2 regions of the Bacillus sp. FSL R5-0422 genome follow, and region 2 is predicted to be linked to the other one. Evidence: riboswitches for the same ligand, from Rfam matches in the RefSeq annotation. Region 2 holds a riboswitch; the other holds the start of a gene.
The links. Region 2 has a riboswitch for S-adenosylmethionine ahead of MKX52_RS05710 (methionine biosynthesis PLP-dependent protein). Riboswitches for the same ligand answer to the same signal wherever they lie in the genome.

Region 1: linked by a shared signal. The riboswitch ahead of MKX52_RS14805 (methionine ABC transporter ATP-binding protein) and the one ahead of MKX52_RS05710 (methionine biosynthesis PLP-dependent protein) in region 2 are both predicted to bind S-adenosylmethionine.

What each region holds. Positions count from the first base shown of each region.
Region 1 is NZ_CP152014.1:2,866,571-2,877,029, reverse strand. Features, by position in the region: gene MKX52_RS14840 (acyl-CoA dehydrogenase family protein) at 1-351, shown strand, start outside; gene MKX52_RS14835 (arsenate reductase family protein) at 523-879, shown strand; gene gcvH (glycine cleavage system protein GcvH) at 946-1,329, shown strand; gene MKX52_RS14825 (YusG family protein) at 1,374-1,610, shown strand; gene MKX52_RS14820 (toprim domain-containing protein) at 1,739-2,083, shown strand; gene MKX52_RS14815 (thioredoxin family protein) at 2,096-2,398, shown strand; gene MKX52_RS14810 (SCP2 sterol-binding domain-containing protein) at 2,519-2,860, shown strand; SAM riboswitch class I at 2,963-3,071, shown strand; gene MKX52_RS14805 (methionine ABC transporter ATP-binding protein) at 3,226-4,251, shown strand; gene MKX52_RS14800 (methionine ABC transporter permease) at 4,244-4,912, shown strand; gene metQ (methionine ABC transporter substrate-binding lipoprotein MetQ) at 4,927-5,748, shown strand; gene MKX52_RS14790 (carboxymuconolactone decarboxylase family protein) at 6,056-6,424, shown strand; gene MKX52_RS14785 (hypothetical protein) at 6,640-6,777, shown strand; gene sufC (Fe-S cluster assembly ATPase SufC) at 6,989-7,774, shown strand; gene sufD (Fe-S cluster assembly protein SufD) at 7,793-9,106, shown strand; gene MKX52_RS14770 (cysteine desulfurase) at 9,106-10,326, shown strand; gene sufU (Fe-S cluster assembly sulfur transfer protein SufU) at 10,316-10,459, shown strand, end outside.
Region 2 is NZ_CP152014.1:1,143,429-1,153,887, reverse strand. Features, by position in the region: gene MKX52_RS05730 (MarR family transcriptional regulator) at 171-617, shown strand; gene MKX52_RS05725 (acetyl-CoA carboxylase carboxyltransferase subunit alpha) at 650-1,594, shown strand; tRNA gene MKX52_RS05720 (tRNA-Val) at 1,857-1,929, opposite strand; gene metC (cystathionine beta-lyase) at 2,058-3,236, opposite strand; gene MKX52_RS05710 (methionine biosynthesis PLP-dependent protein) at 3,233-4,351, opposite strand; SAM riboswitch class I at 4,431-4,552, opposite strand; gene MKX52_RS05705 (esterase family protein) at 4,774-5,514, shown strand; gene MKX52_RS05700 (YjcG family protein) at 5,567-6,082, shown strand; gene MKX52_RS05695 (GNAT family N-acetyltransferase) at 6,089-6,523, shown strand; gene MKX52_RS05690 (hypothetical protein) at 6,604-6,861, opposite strand; gene MKX52_RS05685 (ATP-dependent helicase) at 6,988-9,300, shown strand; gene MKX52_RS05680 (stage VI sporulation protein F) at 9,317-9,574, opposite strand; gene MKX52_RS05675 (YjcZ family sporulation protein) at 9,713-9,850, opposite strand; gene MKX52_RS05670 (hypothetical protein) at 9,935-10,156, opposite strand; gene MKX52_RS05665 (hypothetical protein) at 10,243-10,371, opposite strand; gene MKX52_RS05660 (DUF1360 domain-containing protein) at 10,443-10,459, opposite strand, start outside.

The DNA of each region.
Region 1 (10,459 bases), 1.7 Mb from region 2:
TATGGAAAAGCGTTAGACAAAGAGCAAGAGATTCTTGTGAACATAGCGGATATCGTCAATGAAATTTTTGCTGCTGAATCGGCGATTCTGCGTACTGAAAAGGCAATCGCTGCATCAGGGCTAGATAAGAATAATCAAAAGCTTGCTTACACACAAATATTCACGCAGGAGGCCTTCTTAAAAATTGAAGCCCATGCAAAAGAATCCTTAATCGCGATGGAAGAAGGAGATGCACTCCGCATGAGTCTTTCAGCTCTTCGCAAACTGACAAGATTCACCCCGATCAATGTCATCGCCAAAAAGCGCGAAGTGGCGAAACGAATCTTTGAAGTAGAGAAATATATCGTATAAGACGGCTGAAATTTGCGGATATCATTCCGCACCTCAGATTGTTGACAAAGGGCTAAAATGATCTTTATTTTAGCCCTTTGTCTTCTTTCTGCACCTTTTTGTAAGCATACATTTAGGTTTTTAAAATATTTTGTGATAAAATGTTGTCACTATTTGCAGGAGGTGAAAATGGTGGCTTTAGATTTTTATGAATACCCATCTTGCGGTACATGCCGAAAAGCAAAAAAATGGCTGGAAGAACACAATAAAGACATCAACAGCATACATATCGTCGAAGAGACGCCTAATAAAGAAACATTAAAAGCCCTTTACGAAAAAAGCGGCTTAGAGTTGAAGAAGTTCTTTAATACAAGTGGACAGAAATACCGAGAGCTACAGCTGAAAGATCAACTTCCTGCAATGTCAGAGGACGAGCAGCTAGAATTACTCGCATCTAATGGAATGCTGATCAAGCGTCCGATTACAACAGACGGTAAACGAGTCACGATTGGATTTAATGAAGATACATTTAAAAGCGTCTGGAAATGATGTAACTTTCATTCAGATTGTGGTATCTTCAATATAGATTGAAAGAAAAGACTGGAGGGGTATTGAATGAGCACACCAAAAGATTTACGTTATTCAGAAGAACATGAATGGGTCAAAGTAGAAGGGGAAAAGGTGCGTATCGGTATTACGCATTTTGCTCAATCTGAGCTAGGCGATATCGTGTTCGTTGAGCTTCCTGAAGTAGGAGACAAAATTACAGCGGACGAGCCTTTCGGAAGTGTAGAATCAGTGAAAACAGTTTCTGAGCTTTACGCACCGATCAACGGTACAATTGTTGAAGTGAACGATGAGCTGGATGACAGCCCTGAATTCGTCAACGACTCTCCATACGAAAAAGCATGGATGATCGTGGTAGAGCCAGCTGATACATCTGAAATTGAGAACTTGATGACTGCTGAGCAATATGAAGAAATGACAAAAGAAGACTAATTCACGTGAAATTGGACACTCTACCTTTATGGGGGGTGTCCAATTTGTCTTTTCAAAAAGAACAGGTGGATATAACAGATCATGTCACAGGGCGATTCAAAGAAAGCGGCATGGTGCTGTATCATCAAAATGAAGAGATTGGCACGATGATTAGTGAAAACCAATATGAGTTAAAATCAGGTTATTCCTATGATCAAAATCGTTTTTATCGTCTGACGGATACATTGACCCACGGGACAGAAAAATATGTAGACTGTGATGATGAAAATGGCTGGTGCTAATCACAGATGAGGCTGCAGTGAGCATAAGCTGCAGTCTTTTTAGTGCAAGTGCCCAATCTTTACAACCTCGATGAAAGATTGTAATCTAAGGGAGAACTGAACAATGTCAAAAGGGCCGGGTGATCGTGATGAATGTAGAGGTAGAAAAGGTCATCATAGTAGAAGGTAAAACAGACAAACAAAAGCTAAAAGAAGTCATAAGTGAACCTGTTACCATCATTTGCACCAATGGCACGATCAGTACATCGAAGCTGGATCAGCTCGTAGACGAATTATTGGGGAAAGACGTTTACATATTAGCAGACAGTGACGATGCAGGCGACAAACTGCGGAAGCAATTTCGAAAAGAATTCCCTGAAGCGCTTCATCTTTTTGTCGACAGAACGTACCGCGAAGTGGCCGCTTCACCGTCAGCCCACATTGCATCTATCCTATTAGCTGCAAACATTGATGTTCATTCGAAATATTTATGAGGGTGGACGTATATGAAAGAGATTGAAGAACATGATTTCAAGGAAATAAAGGACGATTTATTTCTTTTATACTTATATACACCGTTTTGCGGAACATGCCAGCTGGCAAAGAAAATGCTTGCGGTCGTAGACACCATGCAGCCGGATGTACCTTTTTACGAAAATAACTTAAACTACTCACCAGGCTTTGCGAAGGCTTTTGAGATCGAAAGCGTTCCTTGCTTTCTACTGTTTAAAAAAGGCGAACTGGTGCAAAAAGGCTATGCCTTTCACTCTGTTCCATATCTTCATGAAATGATTGAAACCGCTAAATAAAGCGGTTTTTTGTCATATTTCAAGCAATTCATCTGAAAATTTGTCGAGTTATTTATAAAGGACAAGGGAATGTTTGTAGAGAAATGTTATGTATAACCAAATGACAGGGAGGTTATACATGTGGAAAAAGTGAAAACCCATGGTAACAAAGGGCAGCGCTTATTGCTAAAACCGCTGCTCTCATCATCATCCTTGAAGATTACATTTGAGGCGGAAACTGACTCTTGTACATTGATTGTGGATGAGCGTGGTGAAGTGAAGAAACTACCTGCAATTGAGTTATCGGATCTCATCTTTTATGGTGAGAGAAAAGAAATACTACAATTATTAGATGGAGATATGTCCTTACAGCAGTTAATTAGCAGGGGACAAGTGAAAGTAAAAGGGTCATTCCGCGCGCTCCTAAGACTAGAGGCGGTGCTCTGGCTGACGAACGGTTTTTTTCGAAAAATGATAACGTAGTCGTTTACTAGGAAATTAGCGATTTACAGCGTTGACATATCTCGGGTAGCATGATATTCTACGTTAGTAAAAACATGAACATCACATAAAACAACATATTTTCTCTTATTAAGAGAGGTGGAGGGACGTGCCCTATGAAACCCGGCAACCGTCAGCATAGCTGAAATTGGTGCCAATTCACTCAAAGCCGCAATGCTTTGAAAGATGAGAGAAAGGCGTATTGAACATAAAAGGCCTTTCTGCTTGCATTGCAGTTGGGTCTTTTTTACTGACCTCAAGCCAGGCGCGGAGCATGGCATCAGGAAGAATAAATAATGTATGTGATGGCAACCTATAGATTCAGCAAGAAAGCAGGTGAACAGACTGTGATCCATTTACAGAATGTATCAAAAACGTATCATTCAAAAAGCGGAAATGTTGATGCTGTGAAAGACGTCAACTTGGATATTGGTAAAGGTGAAATATTCGGAATTATTGGGTATAGCGGTGCCGGAAAAAGCTCGCTGATTCGCCTATTAAACGGTCTGGAGCTGCCAACAGAAGGAATTGTCGAAGTGGCAGGCAACCGGATCAATGAAGTATCGAATGCGAAACTTCGGAAAGCAAGACAAGAAATCAGCATGATTTTCCAGCACTTTAACCTACTTTGGTCAAGAACAGTGAGACAAAATATTATGTTCCCACTTGAGATCGCAGGTGTACCGACATCGAAACGGAGAGAGCGTGCGAATGAACTGATTAAATTAGTCGGTTTAGAAGGAAAAGAAAATGCGTATCCGTCTCAGCTTAGCGGCGGACAAAAACAGCGTGTGGGGATTGCGAGAGCATTAGCAAATGATCCAAAGGTTCTTCTTTGTGACGAAGCAACGTCAGCACTTGATCCGCAAACAACGGATTCTATCCTTGATCTTTTGGCAAATATCAATAAACGACTTGGACTGACGATTGTGCTGATTACACACGAAATGCATGTCATTCGCAAAATTTGTCATCGCGTGGCGGTGATGGAGAATGGACGCATTGTCGAAGAAGGCGAGGTATTACGCGTTTTCAGACAGCCGAAGGAAGAAATGACGAAGCGATTCGTCCAGCAGCTTGCTGAACCAGAGGAAGCGAAAGAAACAATCGAACACGTCTTAGAGCGCGTAAAAGAAGGTCAGGTCGTACGGTTGTCCTTTATTGGCGATTCTGCCGAGCAACCGCTCATCACTGAAATCATTCGATCCTTCAAGGTCGATGTAAATATCCTTCAAGGAAAGATTTCTCAAACGCAGGAAGGCGCGTTTGGAACACTCTTTATCCATATTAATGGAGAAGAGACTGAGGTAGAAAAAGCCATCGCCTATATCCAAAGCAAACAGGTTGAAATTGAGGTGATGACACATGTTTGAGAAATGGTTTCCGAACGTTGATTTAGAAGTCATTTGGAATGCAACGGGCGAAACGGTCTATATGACACTCATTTCATTGGCGTTTGCCTTTGTGATCGGAATTATTCTTGGACTCCTGCTTTTCCTTACAGGAAAAGGTGGTCTTTGGGAAAATAAACCGATCAATGCTGTCATCGGTGGAGTCGTCAACATTTTCAGATCGATTCCTTTTATCATTTTAATTATTCTTTTATTAGGGTTCACGAAATTCTTAATGCATACAATTCTAGGTCCAAATGCAGCACTGCCTGCCCTTGTCATTGGGTCAGCTCCATTCTATGCACGTCTTGTCGAAATTGCACTGCGTGAGGTAGACAAAGGAGTCATTGAAGCAGCACGCTCAATGGGAGCGAAAACATCGACCATCATATTCAAAGTATTGCTGCCAGAATCATTGCCAGCCCTCATTTCAGGTATTACCGTAACAGCGATTGCTTTAATTGGCTCAACTGCGATTGCAGGTGCAATTGGAGCAGGCGGACTTGGTGACCTTGCTTATGTGGAAGGATACCAATCTGGTAATACAGATGTCACACTTTTTGCCACTGTGTTTATTCTCATCATCGTCTTTATTATTCAAATAATCGGTGATTTGATTACAAATAAAATTGATAAACGATAAGGGAGGATTTATTCATGAAGAAATTGATTTTAAGTGCACTATTTCTAGCATTTGCAGGCATTTTAGCTGCATGCGGTTCATCTAATAACGCAAGTGATAGCAAAACCATTACGGTTGCGGCTTCAAAAACACCACATGCCGAAATTCTTGAAGAAGCAAAACCACTTCTAAAAGAAAAAGGCTACGATCTCAAAGTGAAAGTACTTAGTGATTATAAAATGTACAACAAAGCGTTAGCTGAAAAAGAAGTGGATGCAAACTTTTTCCAACATATCCCTTACTTAAATGAAGAAAATAAATCAAACAAAGATTACGACCTAGTGAGTGCAGGTGCGGTTCACCTTGAGCCATTCGGCATCTACTCTAAGAAATACAAATCAGTAAAAGATATTCCAAACGGTGGCACGATCATCATGACAAACAACGTAGCTGAGCAAGGACGTATGCTTGCCCTGCTTCAACATGCTGGTGTCATCAAACTCGACCCAAAGGTTGATACAATCAACGCTACTGTAAAGAACATCAAAGAAAACCCAAAGAACCTAAAGTTCAAAAAAATCGCTCCTGAACTAACAGCGAAAGCTTATGAAAACAGTGAAGGCGATGCTGTGTTTATCAACGTCAACTATGCGATCCAAAATAAATTGAATCCGAAAAACGATTCAATCGAACTTGAGCAAACAAAGAACAACCCATATGCAAACATCGTGGCGGTTCGCAAAGGTGAAGAAAAATCAGATAAGATCAAGACTTTAATGGAAGTTCTTCACTCTGATAAAATCAAAGAATTCATCGACAAAAAATATGACGGTGCTGTACTACCGGTATCTGAATAACGATGTGTTAACCTCGCTTTCGTCAAAGCGAGGTTTCAGCGTGTAGACAAACCCTCGCATTCGGTGTCAGTCCTGCGTGCTGGTGCTCACGAATGTCGGATTCGCTCCGCTCCAGTACTCGTCCTTCCTACACTGCAAAGGTTTTCTATCACGCTGAAAGGAAGACAAAGGTCTAAAATTAAGTTCATTTTAGACCTTTGTCAACAATCTGTAACCTCGCTTTCGTCAAAGCGAGGTTTTTTTGTGTATTTTTTCAAATCTCGCTCATAATAAAAATGTACAAATGACCTGAAGGGATGGAATAAAGATGAATGAACAGCATATGAGCGGATTCATGCAGCAGTCGCTGACTGATTATAAAACCGCAATGGGTGAATTTCAGAAGAAAATGCCGGTGTTTGGGAAAAAATTCAATGAATTCACGGAGCAATGTTTTCAGAGCGATTCATTAACGCAAAAGGAAAAACAAATGATTGCCCTTGGCATCAGTATTCATGCACAGGACGAATACTGCATGATTTATCATACAAAGGGAGCGCTCGACCAAGGCGCCACAGAAGAAAATTTGCTAGAGGTTGTCAGCGTGGCAGCAGCATTTGGCGGCGGGGCAGCATTGAGCCAAGGGATTACTGTCGTTCAGCAATGTATTGACGAATTTGGAGGACAGACGCATTAAGGGAAGGAAAGGGCGGTATATTTCCATATCAGGGAGTTGAGTTCTTCTCAGCCGATTGTGTGAGAAAATATGCCAGCATAGCGCACTATATCCCTTTTGAGTGAAGCCGCATGACTTTGATACAATGAAGCTACACTCAAAGAAGGGAATGGTTTATTATTTGTTCGGACCATAGTACATTAGGATTGGATTATACCGCCGAGATGGAAAAGGCCATGCATAAGGCTCATGGCATGAGCTATGCAGAGTACGAAAGAGACCATGACTTACGGATGAAAGTGGAATATAAACGAGAGCAGTCCTATCGAGATGAGAAAAGGCAGCTCGCAAAAATGAATATACAAGGCTATTAAATAGCTAAGGGACGGGGAGAACAGTTTCCCGTCCTTTCTTTATGAAAACAGTCTTTTCGACATAAATCCTTTTATCTACCGGCTTTTTTTGTTAGAATTTTGAGAGCATCCTCTCACGCTTATCGTGAATGTGTTGTATTCACTTTTAATTTGTTATAAAATTAGAATGAGAATAAATTGAGAATAATGATTATTTTGGAGGTATCGATATATGACTGCTTCGACATTAACAATTAAGGACTTGCACGTTGAGATTGAAGGGAAAGAAATCTTAAAGGGTGTAAACCTCGAGATAAAAGGTGGAGAATTCCACGCAGTAATGGGACCAAACGGTACAGGTAAATCAACTTTATCTGCTGCAATTATGGGCCACCCTAAATATGAAGTAACAAAAGGCAGCATTTTGCTTGATGGCGAAGATGTACTTGAAATGGAAGTAGATGAGCGCGCTCAAGCAGGTCTTTTCCTTGCGATGCAATACCCATCTGAAATTAGTGGTGTGACAAATGCGGACTTCCTTCGTTCTGCTATTAACGCTCGCAGAGAAGAAGGCGATGAAATCTCTCTCATGAAATTCATCCGCAAAATGGACGAAAACATGGAGTTCCTTGAAATGGACCCAGACATGGCGCAACGCTACCTAAACGAAGGTTTCTCAGGCGGGGAGAAAAAACGCAATGAAATTCTTCAATTAATGATGATTGAACCAAAAATTGCGATCCTTGACGAAATCGATTCTGGTCTTGATATCGATGCGTTGAAAGTGGTTTCTAAAGGAATTAACAGAATGCGCGGCGAAAGCTTCGGCTGCTTAATGATCACTCACTATCAGCGTCTACTGAACTACATCACACCAGATCACGTTCATGTCATGATGCAAGGACGTATCGTGAAATCTGGCGGACCAGAACTTGCACAACGTCTAGAAGCAGAAGGCTATGACTGGATTAAAAAAGAGTTAGGAATTGAAGACGAAACTGTTGGTCAAGAAGCGTAAGCGTTAGGAGGATTATTGATGACATTAGAAACGAAATTATCAGTAGATCAAGATTATGTCAAAAGCTTCTCCGAGAAGCATCAGGAACCGGCATGGATGAGTTCCCTTCGCTTACAGGCTCTTGAAAAAGCAGAAGACCTTCCAATGCCAAAGCCTGACAAAACGAATATTTCTAAATGGAATTTAACCAATTTCAAACAGCATACAGTCGAAAGTGCACCATTTGGATCATTAGAAGAGCTTCCTGAAGAAGTGAAATCTCTTATTGATTTAGAGGACACGGATAAGACAGTTTACATTCAGCGTGATCAAACGCCAGCCTACTTGTCTCTTTCAACAGAAGCGAAAGACAAAGGCGTGATCTTCACTGATCTTCATACAGCGCTTCGTGAACATGGCAATCTAGTGAAGAAATACTTCATGACTGATGCAGTGAAAGTAGATGAGCATAAACTAACAGCTTTACATGCTGCTTTAGTGAATGGTGGAGCTTTCCTCTATGTACCGAAAAATGTAGAACTTGAAGCGCCAATTCAAGCCGTCTACCTACATGAAAACGACGACACGACTTTGTTCAACCATGTCATCGTTGTAGCAGATGATCATAGTTCAGTGACTTATGTAGAAAACTACATCAGTACAGCAAAACCTGAAGAAGCCATCTTCAATATCGTGTCCGAAGTGTTCACGGGTGCTAATGCTCGCGTCACTTACGGTGCAGTAGATAACCTTTCAGAAGGTGTCACAGTTTATGTGAATAGACGCGGTATGGCAAGTGGCCGTGACAGTAAAATCGAATGGGCGCTTGGCTTAATGAATGATGGAGACGTCGTGTCTGAAAACATCACAAAGCTTATGGGCGACGGGACATTCGGTGATACAAAATCAGTTGTTGTCGGCCGCGGGAATCAAACGGAAAACTTTACAACAAGCATCATCCACTTCGGTAAAAACTCTGAAGGGTATATCTTGAAGCATGGTGTCATGAAGGATCAAGCATCCTCTATCTTTAACGGAATCGGTAAAATCGAGCATGGCGCAACGAAGTCAAATGCTGAACAGGAATCACGTGTTCTCATGCTGAGTGAGAAAGCACGCGGTGACGCAAACCCAATTCTATTAATTGATGAGGATGATGTAACAGCAGGGCATGCTGCTTCTGTTGGACGTGTCGATCCAATTCAACTGTATTACCTCATGAGCCGCGGGATTTCCAAAGAAGATGCAGAAAGACTTGTGATTTATGGCTTCTTAAATCCAGTCGTCAAAGAACTGCCGATTGAAGGAGTTAAAAAGCAGCTCGTTTCTGTGATTGAAAGGAAAGTAAAATAATGAATATCAAAGACGTTCGTGAGCAATTTCCAATCCTTCATCAGCAAGTGAACGGACATGATTTGGTGTATTTGGACAGTGCAGCGACTTCTCAAAAACCAAGAGTGGTCATTGATGCAATGAATGAGTATTACCGGTCTTACAACTCGAACGTCCACAGGGGTGTTCATACCCTTGGCACAAGAGCAACGGACGCATACGAGGGTGCGAGAGAGAAAGTTCGTGCATTCATCCGTGCTTCATCTGTCCAGGAGATTATTTTTACTAGAGGTACAACAACTGCACTAAACACAGTGGCGATCAGCTATGCTAGAGCAAACCTCAAAGAAGGCGATGAGATTGTCATTACGCACATGGAGCACCATGCGAATATCATCCCTTGGCAGCAAGCAGCAAAAGCAACTGGCGCCACATTGAAATACATTCCGTTACAGGAAGACGGCACGCTATCGCTTGAAGATGTGAAGCAAACGATCACACATCAAACGAAAATCGTCGCTGTCACACATGTTTCAAACGTATTAGGAACCATCAACCCGATTAAAGACATCGCAAAAATTGCCCACGATCACGGTGCTATTATCGTTGTCGATGGTGCGCAGAGCATCCCGCACATGCAAATTGATGTTCAGGATCTAGATTGTGACTTTTTCGCATTCTCTGGGCATAAAATGTGTGGACCGACTGGCATCGGTGTACTTTACGGGAAGAAGGACCTTTTGAATAATATGGAGCCTGCTGAGTTTGGCGGTGAAATGATCGACTTTGTGGATCTGTATGATTCTACTTGGAAAGAGCTTCCGTGGAAATTTGAAGCTGGAACACCGATTATTGCCGGAGCAGTTGGACTCGGAAAAGCGATTGATTTCTTAAATGACATTGGTATGGAGGAAGTCAGCCGTTACGAGCATCAGCTTGCCACTTATGCGCTTGAACGCTTTAAGGAGCTTGATGGTGCGACTGTTTATGGACCGCAGCACCGAGCTGGGCTTGTGACGTTTAATTTAGATGACGTCCATCCGCATGATGCGTCTACTGTTCTGGATACGGAAGGTGTCGCCATTCGTGCTGGACACCATTGTGCACAGCCGCTCATGAAATGGCTTGGTGTATCAGCGACTGCAAGAGCAAGCTTCTATCTGTATAATACAGAAGAAGAGATTGACAAACTGATTGCAGCGCTCCGTAAGACAAAGGAGTATTTTACGAATGTCTTTTAATGTAAACTTAGACACACTGTACAGACAAGTGATTATGGATCATTATAAAAATCCGAGAAACAAAGGTGTGTTAAACGACAGCATTGTCGTCGATATGAACAACCCAACGTGTGGTGACCGCATTCGTCTCACG
Region 2 (10,459 bases):
GGCAACTGCTTCTCATTTAAATTAATAAAATAAATCGGTTTATACCATTTTAACAAGTAGAAATATCTCATCCTTATTTTAATATTGGCTTACGTTAAACTTGTGAAAAAAACAAATTCATGTATAATACAATTGATGTATGGTACATGAATTGTAGGAGGGTAACCTTTTTGAAAAGAGAAGATGCCTTAAAACTAAGATCAGATATTAAGAAAATGATTATAACAACTGGAGTTTTTGAATCTCAAAATTTGCCCAATGGACCATTTGAAAAACCTCTACCAACTTCTCAAATGATGGCGTTAGAGGAACTAGAGGTGGAAAAATTAACTGTTTGGCAACTTTCCAATAAACTTAGATTAGAGACTTCAACTGTGAGTAGATTGGTAGATAAGTTAGTAAAAAAGGGGCTTGTTTATCGTGAAGTAAATGAAAAAAATAGAAGAGAACTTTTTCTGCACCTCACAGAAAAAGGTCACACAACTGTTCATAACTTAAGAGAGCAATCCATTACATTTTATCAAAATCTTCTCAATAACTTATCAGAATCAGAACAAAAAATAGTTGTGGATGGTTTTGAATTATTTATTGATTCTATTTCTAAGTCTTTTGATTAAAGTGAGGTAAATCATAACCTTTGGAGGTTAAAATGAGTTTGGATTTTGAACGTCCTATTATTGAACTAAAAGAGAAATTTGATGAATTAAAGAAAATGATGAAAGAACATAATGTAGATTTATCGTCAGAAATTCATTTATTAGAAAAACGTTTAAATAAAATGCAAGATGAAATTTATTCTAATATTACACCTTTTCAACGAGTTCAAATTGCAAGGCTACGTAACCGGCCCACGACATTGGATTATATACCTTTATTGTTTACAAACTTTTTCGAACTTCATGGTGATCGATTATATGGTGATGATCAAGCAATGATAGGTGGTATTGCAAAATTTAAAGGGATGCCCGTTACGGTTATTGGTCATCAAAGAGGTAGAAGTACAAAGGAAAATATAGAAAGAAATTTTGGAATGGCACATCCAGAAGGTTATAGAAAAGCGCTAAGACTTATGAAACAAGCTGATAAATTTAATCGCCCTATTATTACATTTATTGATACAATAGGCGCCTATCCAGGGAAAGGGTCTGAAGAACGTGGAATTTCTGAAGCGATAGCTCGCAATCTATTTGAAATGGCTACTCTTAAAGTGCCAATTGTTTGTATTGTAATTGGAGAGGCATCAAGTGGTGGAGCTCTTGGCATTAGTGTCGGTAACCATATCCATATGTTAGAGTATTCATGGTACTCGGTCATTTCGCCAGAAGGAGCAGCATCTATCCTATGGAAGGACGCTAAGTATGCTCCAGAAGCTGCTGAACATATGAAAATTTCAGCAATAGATTTAAAACATTTAGGAGTTATTGATGAAATCATTCCTGAAATTAGAGGTGGAGCACAAAATGATATAAAATCACAGGCAAAATTGATTGAATCTACAATCGAATCATCTCTAAAAAAATTGATACTATTATCCTCGGAAGAGCTTATACAACAGCGATATGAAAAGTATAGAAAAATAGGAAATTATAAATGAAAATATTTAAAGTCCGTATTGCATTTCGGAGGATTCTTACAAAAAAGTTCTAAATATTTTGTAAGTAACCTCTTAAACTGGATATGCTGATACTATTAAAAGATGTGTGATCGGTATGGAATAGGGATTTTTTGATCCTAAAAATACTGAGAAACAATCTAATGGATAAAGTTCGTCCCCAATTTGTCCCCAATCAAAAGAAACAGAACAAACATTTGTTACCGACAAACAAAAAACCCTTGCTAGGCAAGGGTTTAAACGATGATTCCGACTGGGCTCGAACCAGCGACCTCTACCCTGTCAAGGTAGCGCTCTCCCAGCTGAGCTACGGAATCGGGTTATGTATCAGTTCTGGGGTTTCTGTTACTGACAGTCTCTATTATATAACCTTCATGATCCATCGTCAATGGTTTTGTTCAAAAAAGGTCAAAAAGCCGGCAGCTGTGCCGGCTTTTTCTCACCTTCATGATTGGTTGACAAGAACGGGCTTTAATTGATCGAGTGCTTGTTTGAAGTCGCGTTTGAGGTCTTCTCCGTTTTCAACTCCAACACTTAAACGAAGCAATCCATCTGTAATTCCTCTTTTTTCTCTTTCTTCTTTTGGCATAGCCGCATGTGACATTTTGGCTGGGTATGACAGAATGGATTCGACGGCGCCAAGGCTGACAGCAAATACAGGTAATGTGACAGCGTCTACTAATTCTTTGACTGCTGCTTCGTTTTCTAATTCAAATGAGAGAACGGCTCCAGCTCCGCTTGCTTGCTTTCGCTGAATGTCTGCCCCCGGATGGTCATCTAAGCCTGGATAGTATACTTTTTTCACCGCTGGATGTTCTTTCAGGAATGAAGCGAGTTTAAATGCCGTTTGGCTTGCTTTTTCTAATCTCACCTGAAGGGTTTTTAACCCTCTTAACACAAGCCAGCAGTCCTGCACGCCAAGGACCGCACCGAATGAGTTTTGCAGCGAATAGAGTTCCTCTCCCAGCTTCTCATCTTTCACCACCGCTAAGCCTGACAGCACATCACTGTGACCGCTCAAAAATTTCGTTGCGCTGTGCAGGACAACGTCAACGCCAAGGTCGAGCGGACGCTGAAGAGCCGGTGTTAAAAATGTATTATCTAAAAATGTCAGACAGTCATGTTCTTTCGCAAGCTGGACGACGCCCTCTATATCCGTAATTCCTAGCGTCGGGTTTGACGGTGTTTCCATGTAAATGACCTTCGTATTCGATTGAATGCCTTTTTTGACTTCATTCAAATCCGTCATGTCCACAAAGGTATGCTCAATGCCGAATCTCGAAAGAACTTGGGTGATCATACGAAATGTACCACCATACACATCTCTTGTGACAAGGACGTGATCTCCTTTTGATAATAGAAGAAAAGCAGTGGAGATGGCTGCCATGCCAGATGCAAAAGCAAGCCCTCTCGTTCCTCCTTCTAGCGCCGCAATCGTATCCTCTAACGCTTGACGTGTAGGAGTCCCCGATCTTGAGTAGTCATATTGACCAAAATCATCAAAGCTGCTTTGATGAAAGGTGGACGCATGCTGAATCGGCACACTGACTGCACCTGTTGAACGGTCTGTTTTGAATGCGTTATGAACGAGTTGGGTTTCGAATGTCCAATCATGTGTGGTCATTTGGCATGTACCTCCTCTTTTACTTGTGATAGTGCCTGCTTTAGGTCTGCCTTCAGGTCATCTACGTGCTCAATACCAACGGAGAAACGGAGCAGTTTGTTACACACACCGTTTGCAATGCGAATTTCCTCAGGAATATCCATGTGCGTTTGCGTCGCAGGATACGTGATAAAACTTTCAATTCCGCCAAGACTTTCAGCAAAACAAATCGTTTTCAGCTGCTTTAAAAATGGATTGACCCAGTCTTCTTCGGCTACACGGAATGACAGCATTCCTCCCTTGCCTGGGTAAAGGACATCTTGAATTTCTGGCTGTTTCTTTAAAAACTCGGCTAGCTCCTGCGCATTTGCCTCGTGCTGGCGCATTCTAAGAGCCAGTGTTTTCATCCCTCTCATTAATAGCCATGAGTCAAATGGTGATAGAACCGCTCCAATCGCGTTTTGATGCTGGAACATGTCTTCAGACAACTGCTCTCCTTTTGTGACGACAAGCCCTGCAAGAACGTCATTATGTCCGCCTAAATATTTGGTTGCGCTATGAATCACAATGTCCGCTCCAAGCGTAATCGGCTTTTGCAAAACAGGTGTGTAAAAGGTGTTATCGACAATGACCAAAGCGCCATGTTCTTTTGCAATCTTCGCTATTTTTTGAATATCCGCTTCTTGCATAAGTGGATTTGTCGGCGTCTCAATAAAGACTGCTTTTGTGTTTGTTGTGATTTTAGAGCGTAAACAGTCTTCATCTGAAAAATCATCGTAAAGAAAACGTAAGCCGTACTTTTTCCATTCGTTTTCAAACAAACGGTATGTACCGCCATATAGGTCTGATGAGACGATGAGTTCATCACCACTTTCAAATAGCGCCATGATCGTTTGGATCGCAGCCATTCCCGAACTGAAGGCAAATCCGGCCGTCCCTTCTTCGAGTGAAGCAATCGCATCCTCTACAAGCTGCCTTGTTGGGTTTTTCGTTCGAATGTAATCAAATCCGGTTGATTCCCCTATGCCTCTATGTCTGTATGCTGTTGAAAGATAAACGGGGGGACTGACCGTACCAGTCGCCTCTTCGCTACGGTTTCCAATTTGCGCTAATGTCGTTTCCACATGTTCTGTCATTTGACACCATCCTAAGTAAAAATCTGATTTCAAAACAGAAAACCCCTTCTTCATAAGAAGAAGGGGTTTTAATCGCTTCCTCTTATCTTCCAAGCAAAAAAGCTGCTTGCTGGATTTAGCACCTTGGTACATCACATGAAGTGATGCATACCGGTTGCTGAGGTTTCAAAGGGCCAGTCCCTCCACCTCTCACGATAAGAATGTGTTGTCTGTCTGTTCTAATTCTTAATACTGTAACGCATTAAATCTCATTTTTCAAGAGGAATCTGAACAATTAATTGAAATTTTCTGTATTTTATAACAGATTCGGTGTTAACTGAATTGAATGCATGTTAGCATATAGGAACAACGCTATTTTTCATGTTACAATGAATGGAAACGTTTCACTTTGTGATGAAATCGGTTAGCTGGAGGAATGGATTATGGTGAAGAAAACAGGCATTATTCAAGAAGAAACCTTACATTCAAAAGAACTTGGGGCGGATATGACCCTTTTGATCTATTTGCCAGTCAATTACTCCCCCCTTTATACATATCATGTCATCATTGCCCAAGATGGTCATGATTATTTCCGTTTAGGCAAAATAGGCAGACAGGCAGAAGAATTGATGCAAAACAAAGAAATGGAACGCTCTATTATCATTGGTGTCCCTTATGAAAATGTCACCGAAAGAAGGAATACGTATCATCCAGATGGCACAAAATTTGAGGCGTATAAACGCTTTTTAGCAAATGAACTTGTCCCTTATATTGATATGCACTATCCAACCTATCAAATTGGCTCAGGACGCACGTTTATTGGTGATTCTCTGGGTGCTACGATTTCTCTTATGACAGCGATTGATTATCCTTCTTTATTTGGCGGGCTCATTTTGCAGTCACCTTACGTTGATGATTCAGTCTTAGAAGCTGTTAAACAGTCGACAGCCCTTTCTCATTATGCGATTATCCATCAAATTGGACTGGAAGAAACGGCTGTGAAAACGACAGATGGTCAAGTGCTCGATTTTATTCAGCCGAACGACGATTTAAAGGCACTTCTTGAACAGTCAGGTGCAGATTATTTATTTGAGACATTCGAAGGGGATCATAAATGGACGTTTTGGCAACCGCTCATTGCGTCTTCGTTAAAAAGAATGCTCCCATATTCGTTAATCAACTGAATTTTGTTATAATAAACAATAATAAATACTTTCTTAATCAGGAGGGAACAAGATGAAATACGGAGTTGTTTTATTTCCATCAAAAAAATTGCAAGATATTGCGAACTCTTACCGGAAGCGTTATGATCCGAACTATGCACTCATACCGCCTCATTTAACACTTAGAACACCTTTTGAATTAACGGATCTAGAAGCGGCTGATGTCGTCTCAACGCTAAGAGAGTATGCAAAAAATGCTTCTCCTATTACATTACGTATTAAAAAATTCAGTTCATTCGCTCCTGTAAACAACGTTATTTATATGAAAGTAGAACCGAACGAAGAAATCATGGCGCTCAATGAAAGGTTGTATGCAGATCCACTTGAAGGTACACCTGAATATGCCTTTGTTCCTCATGTGACAGTGGCTCAAAAACTCTCAGATGATGAGCATTCAGACGTTCTTGGTACATTAAAGCTGAGAAAGATTGACCATGAAGAAACAGTGGATCGCTTCCACCTTTTATATCAACTAGAGAACGGATCTTGGACCGTCTATGAAACATTTATTTTAGGAGAAGAGGGTTAAGGAGATTTGAAAACAGTCATCGCAACAGCACAAACACAACGAGAAGATGCATATTACGTTCGAAAAGAAGTATTCGTCAAAGAACAAGAAGTCCCATTAGAGATTGAAATAGATGAATTAGAAGACGAGGCCATTCATTTTGTCATTTATAATGATGAAATGAAGCCTCAAGCAGCCGCTAGATTGCGCATCATTGAAGGACCAAAGGCAAAGCTAGAACGAATTTGTGTGTTAAAAGAGGCACGCGCTTTCGGCCTTGGCCACAAACTATTAGAAGCGCTAGAAACAGAAGCCATTGCGAATGGAGCGAAGGAAGCGGTTATGCACGCACAAGTCCAAGCCCTTCCTTTCTACGAAAAGAAAGGTTACAAAGCCATTTCTGAACCGTTTGAAGAAGCAGGAATCACACATGTCAAAATGACAAAAACTCTGTCTGTTTGACCATTAGAAAAAGCCAGCGCATCCATGATGCCCTGGCTTTTTCTTTATCATCGTTCGTCAATGGAAGAAAGCGCAATCATTTATATATACGTATTAATATGAACGCCTTTGCCTTCCTCCATAAACATATCTCGTACAAAGCGTTCCCGCTTTTTTTGCTGTACTTTCGTTTCTGCTTCTGCCACTAAGTCCTCTTTTTTCTCCAGCTCTCTGTATATCTTGTCATGAAAGGTGCGCGTAACCTTAGTTACTTTCGCGTAGTCTTCTTTATCCTGAGGAGCAGGACGATTGATATATTGAAAATACAGATCCGGCTGAATCGGGGCTATATATCCCATCAAGAACGCCTCCTTTGCTTCTCTTCTACTCTACTATTCCCTAATTATGACTGTTTGAAACACGTCTCATTTGATATGATTAGATGTGTTTCTTTTTAAGATTGATTAACTATTGGAGGACTAGCTTTGAAATGCGCACGACGACATGATCGAACGATCTCATTACATACGTATTCGAGAGAACATTATCAATTCCTCCATGACGAGGGAAAAAAAGGGCACTTATTCTGCCCATATTGCGGACAACCCATCTTTTTCAGATTAAATATACATGAAGAACCTGCCTTTATTCATAAACATATGTCTCAGCAAGAGATGTGTGAACAAGCAGAAGAACAAGAAGTTCAGAAAAAACACGCAGAACAAAAGGAAAGTGCTTCTTATAAAGAACGTGGGGGCTTCCGTTTTCCAACAGGCAAACAAATCATCTCGCAAACGAATGATTCATATGAGTGGCAGGAACCAAGGTCGATTCAATTTAGCGATGCGTTACATTTAGAAGAGAATGAACAAGCACATACCATCGATCTCTTTCCACATATCACCTTTAGCACACCGCAGCTTCAAGCTGTCACACATAAAGACGGTCCAATGCTTGTACTGGCTGGCGCTGGTAGCGGGAAAACAAGAGTCCTGACAGCAAGAGCGGCTTATCTCATGTCACATCATCACATTCCTGCTCACCACATCTTACTCGTGACGTTCACCACAAAAGCCAGCAGTGAAATGAAAGAAAGACTGCGCAAGCAATATCAGCTGCACCCATCACAAGCAAGCCAAGTGGTGACAGGTACCTTCCATAGTCTTTTTTATAAAATGCTGCTTCACGATGACGCAAACAAATGGAACGGCCAGCACCTGATCAAGTTTGATTGGCAGAAAGAGCAGTACATTCGGAAAGCCATCATGAATGAAGGACTTAATGAAAAAGACTACCCTACCGATCAAGTCCTGCAATCAATCGGCTATTGGAAAAATGCTTTTTTACCAGGTGATCTTCCTGATTTGAAGGATGAAAAAGAAAAACACATGTGGACGATCTATCAATCTTATGAACAGCAAAAACGAGACAATCAGCAATTTGACTTTGATGACATGGCGATTGCCTGCTTGCACATGCTGACAGAACAGCCTAAACTGCTGAAACGGTATCAAGACCGGTTTCACTATATATTGGTGGATGAATTTCAAGATATAAATCCAGTTCAATATCAATTGATTCAGCTATTAGCTGGAGAATCTGAGCAGCTATTTTGTGTTGGTGATGATGATCAAGCCATTTATGCCTTTAGGGGCAGTAATCCTGCTTTCATTCTTGAATTCAAACGGGACTACCCTTCGGCTCAGATTGTCCATTTACATGCCAATTACCGCTCGCATCATACGATTGTCGCAAGTGCCGATGCCATTATTAAGAAAAATCAGCATCGTTATGAGAAAACATTAAAAGCCGTCCGATCGGAGACAATCCCTCCTACGCTCTTTTATCCATATGACGAGGAAGAGGAAGCGACCATGATCGTGGCAGATATTCAGGAGAAAATTAAAAACGGCGCAAAGCCGAATGATATCTGCGTGCTCTTTCGCACCAATACGGGAGGCCGTGCGATTTATGAGCGTCTGCATCAATCTGCGATTCCGTATGAGACGGAGGCTGGTGTCAAAGCCTTCTACAGCAGACGAATTGTTCGAGTTCTTCTCGCCTTTCTCTCTTTAAGTCAGGATGCTGATGATGTGGCCGCTATGAAACAGCTGCTTCCGGTATTCTTTTTAAAGCAGCAGACCTTAAACACAATGAAGGCACTGACCATTACGGAAGATTGTTCAATGGTCGACGCACTCGGAAAACTAACAGATATTCAGCCGTTTCAACAGAAAAAGTTACAATCCATTGTCCCTCTGTTCCGCACGTTACGAAATTTAAAGCCGTCTGACGCTGTGGCATTTATTGAACAAAAGATGGGACTAGGTGATTACTTAAAAAAACGAGTGAATGATACGAATGTGCTTGAAAAAGGGACGGATGACGTACGAGATGTGAAAACTGCTGCCAAACGCTTTGAAACGATAGAAGCCTTTCTCGCACATGCCGAACATATGAAGTCTGCCGAAAAGGAAAAAACAGACGAACCTGGTGTTCAGCTCATGACGATCCACCGTGCAAAAGGACTGGAATTCCAAACGGTGTACATCACTTGTGTGGTCGACGGAGCACTTCCACATGATTTCTCACTCGATGAACTCAGAAACGGTTCTGAAGAAGCCTTGGAAGAAGAGCGACGTTTATTATACGTGGCTATGACAAGAGCTGAACAATCTCTTTATCTATCGGTTCCATCGTTTAGACGTGGGAAAACCGCTCATCGCTCGCGTTTTTTATATCCCCTTCTAAAGAAAAACCGAGCATTATTCACAGAAAAACAACAGGCCCCCCTTTAAGCGGAGAGCCTGTTGTTTATTTTTTGTTGTTCATCATTTTAGCGATGGTATTGAAATCAAGCTTTTCTTTTCCACTTGTAATCGATTGAACGATTTTGTCTTCCATTTCTTTCGGTACACGTTTATTTGCAAGCTGTGCTACTTTTTTAATGACGCCTCGAACCGTTGCTTCATCTTTAAAGTTCGCATTTTGCAAAGAACCTGCCAGTTTAAAGACATCGTTCATATTCACACCCGTTTTATTTTCAACGCTTTTAAAGAATTTATTATCCATTCATATGCCTCCTCTTTGTGGAGTAATCACCTTACTATATGAAAATAGGCGAGATATGTGCCTATCCTAAAGCCTTGTTTGCCCAAAGAGAAAGGAAAGCAAAAGGCTCCCCCATTGCTTCCCTCACCTTCTTACTGTTTAGTTAAAGAAAGAAGCACCAACGATGATTAGAAGGATGAAAAGCACAACGACAAGAACAAATGTTGATCCATATCCGCCGCCGTAACCTCCGCCGTAGCCGCCGCAAGAACCGCCACCGTAACCGTAACAACTCATATATAAGCACCTCCTCTTCTCCCTTACAAAATATGAAAAATACAACAAATGGTTTGGACGATCACATAAAAAAGTGCGGAATTTTTATTTCTGCTGTTTAAAGACGTAATCTGCCTCTCCATGACGCACCATGAATGCTTCTGTTTCTTTTGCAAAAGCATCCATCTTCACGCCAAATGCTTTTAAATGCTCTTCAAGATCCTGCGCTTTATCCGCTAGATCCATTTCAACCTTTTCGTGCGCTTGCTCTTTCCCATCATGGGGTTTAGTGAACAAGGAACCGATTAATTGTTCGAATGCATCCATTCTGGTCACCCCTTCTCTCTTACATATGCATCACTCAAAAAAAGGGCAACAAAAAAACCGGATAAATCCGGCTTTTGTTTTCTCTTCTATTGAGGTTTCTTTTTCTTTCCACAGCCGCAGCCTGCTTTTTTGATTTTCTTCGTATAAACAGATTGTTGATTTGACTGCGCTGGATAACCTTGAAGCATATGTGACGGCGTTTCAGTTGGTTTCATCGCAACCCTTCCTTTCCTATTCCATGATAGTATATGCATGTTTTGAAAGCGTGTCTGATGAGAATGCCTGTTTATTTCACCAGTTTTG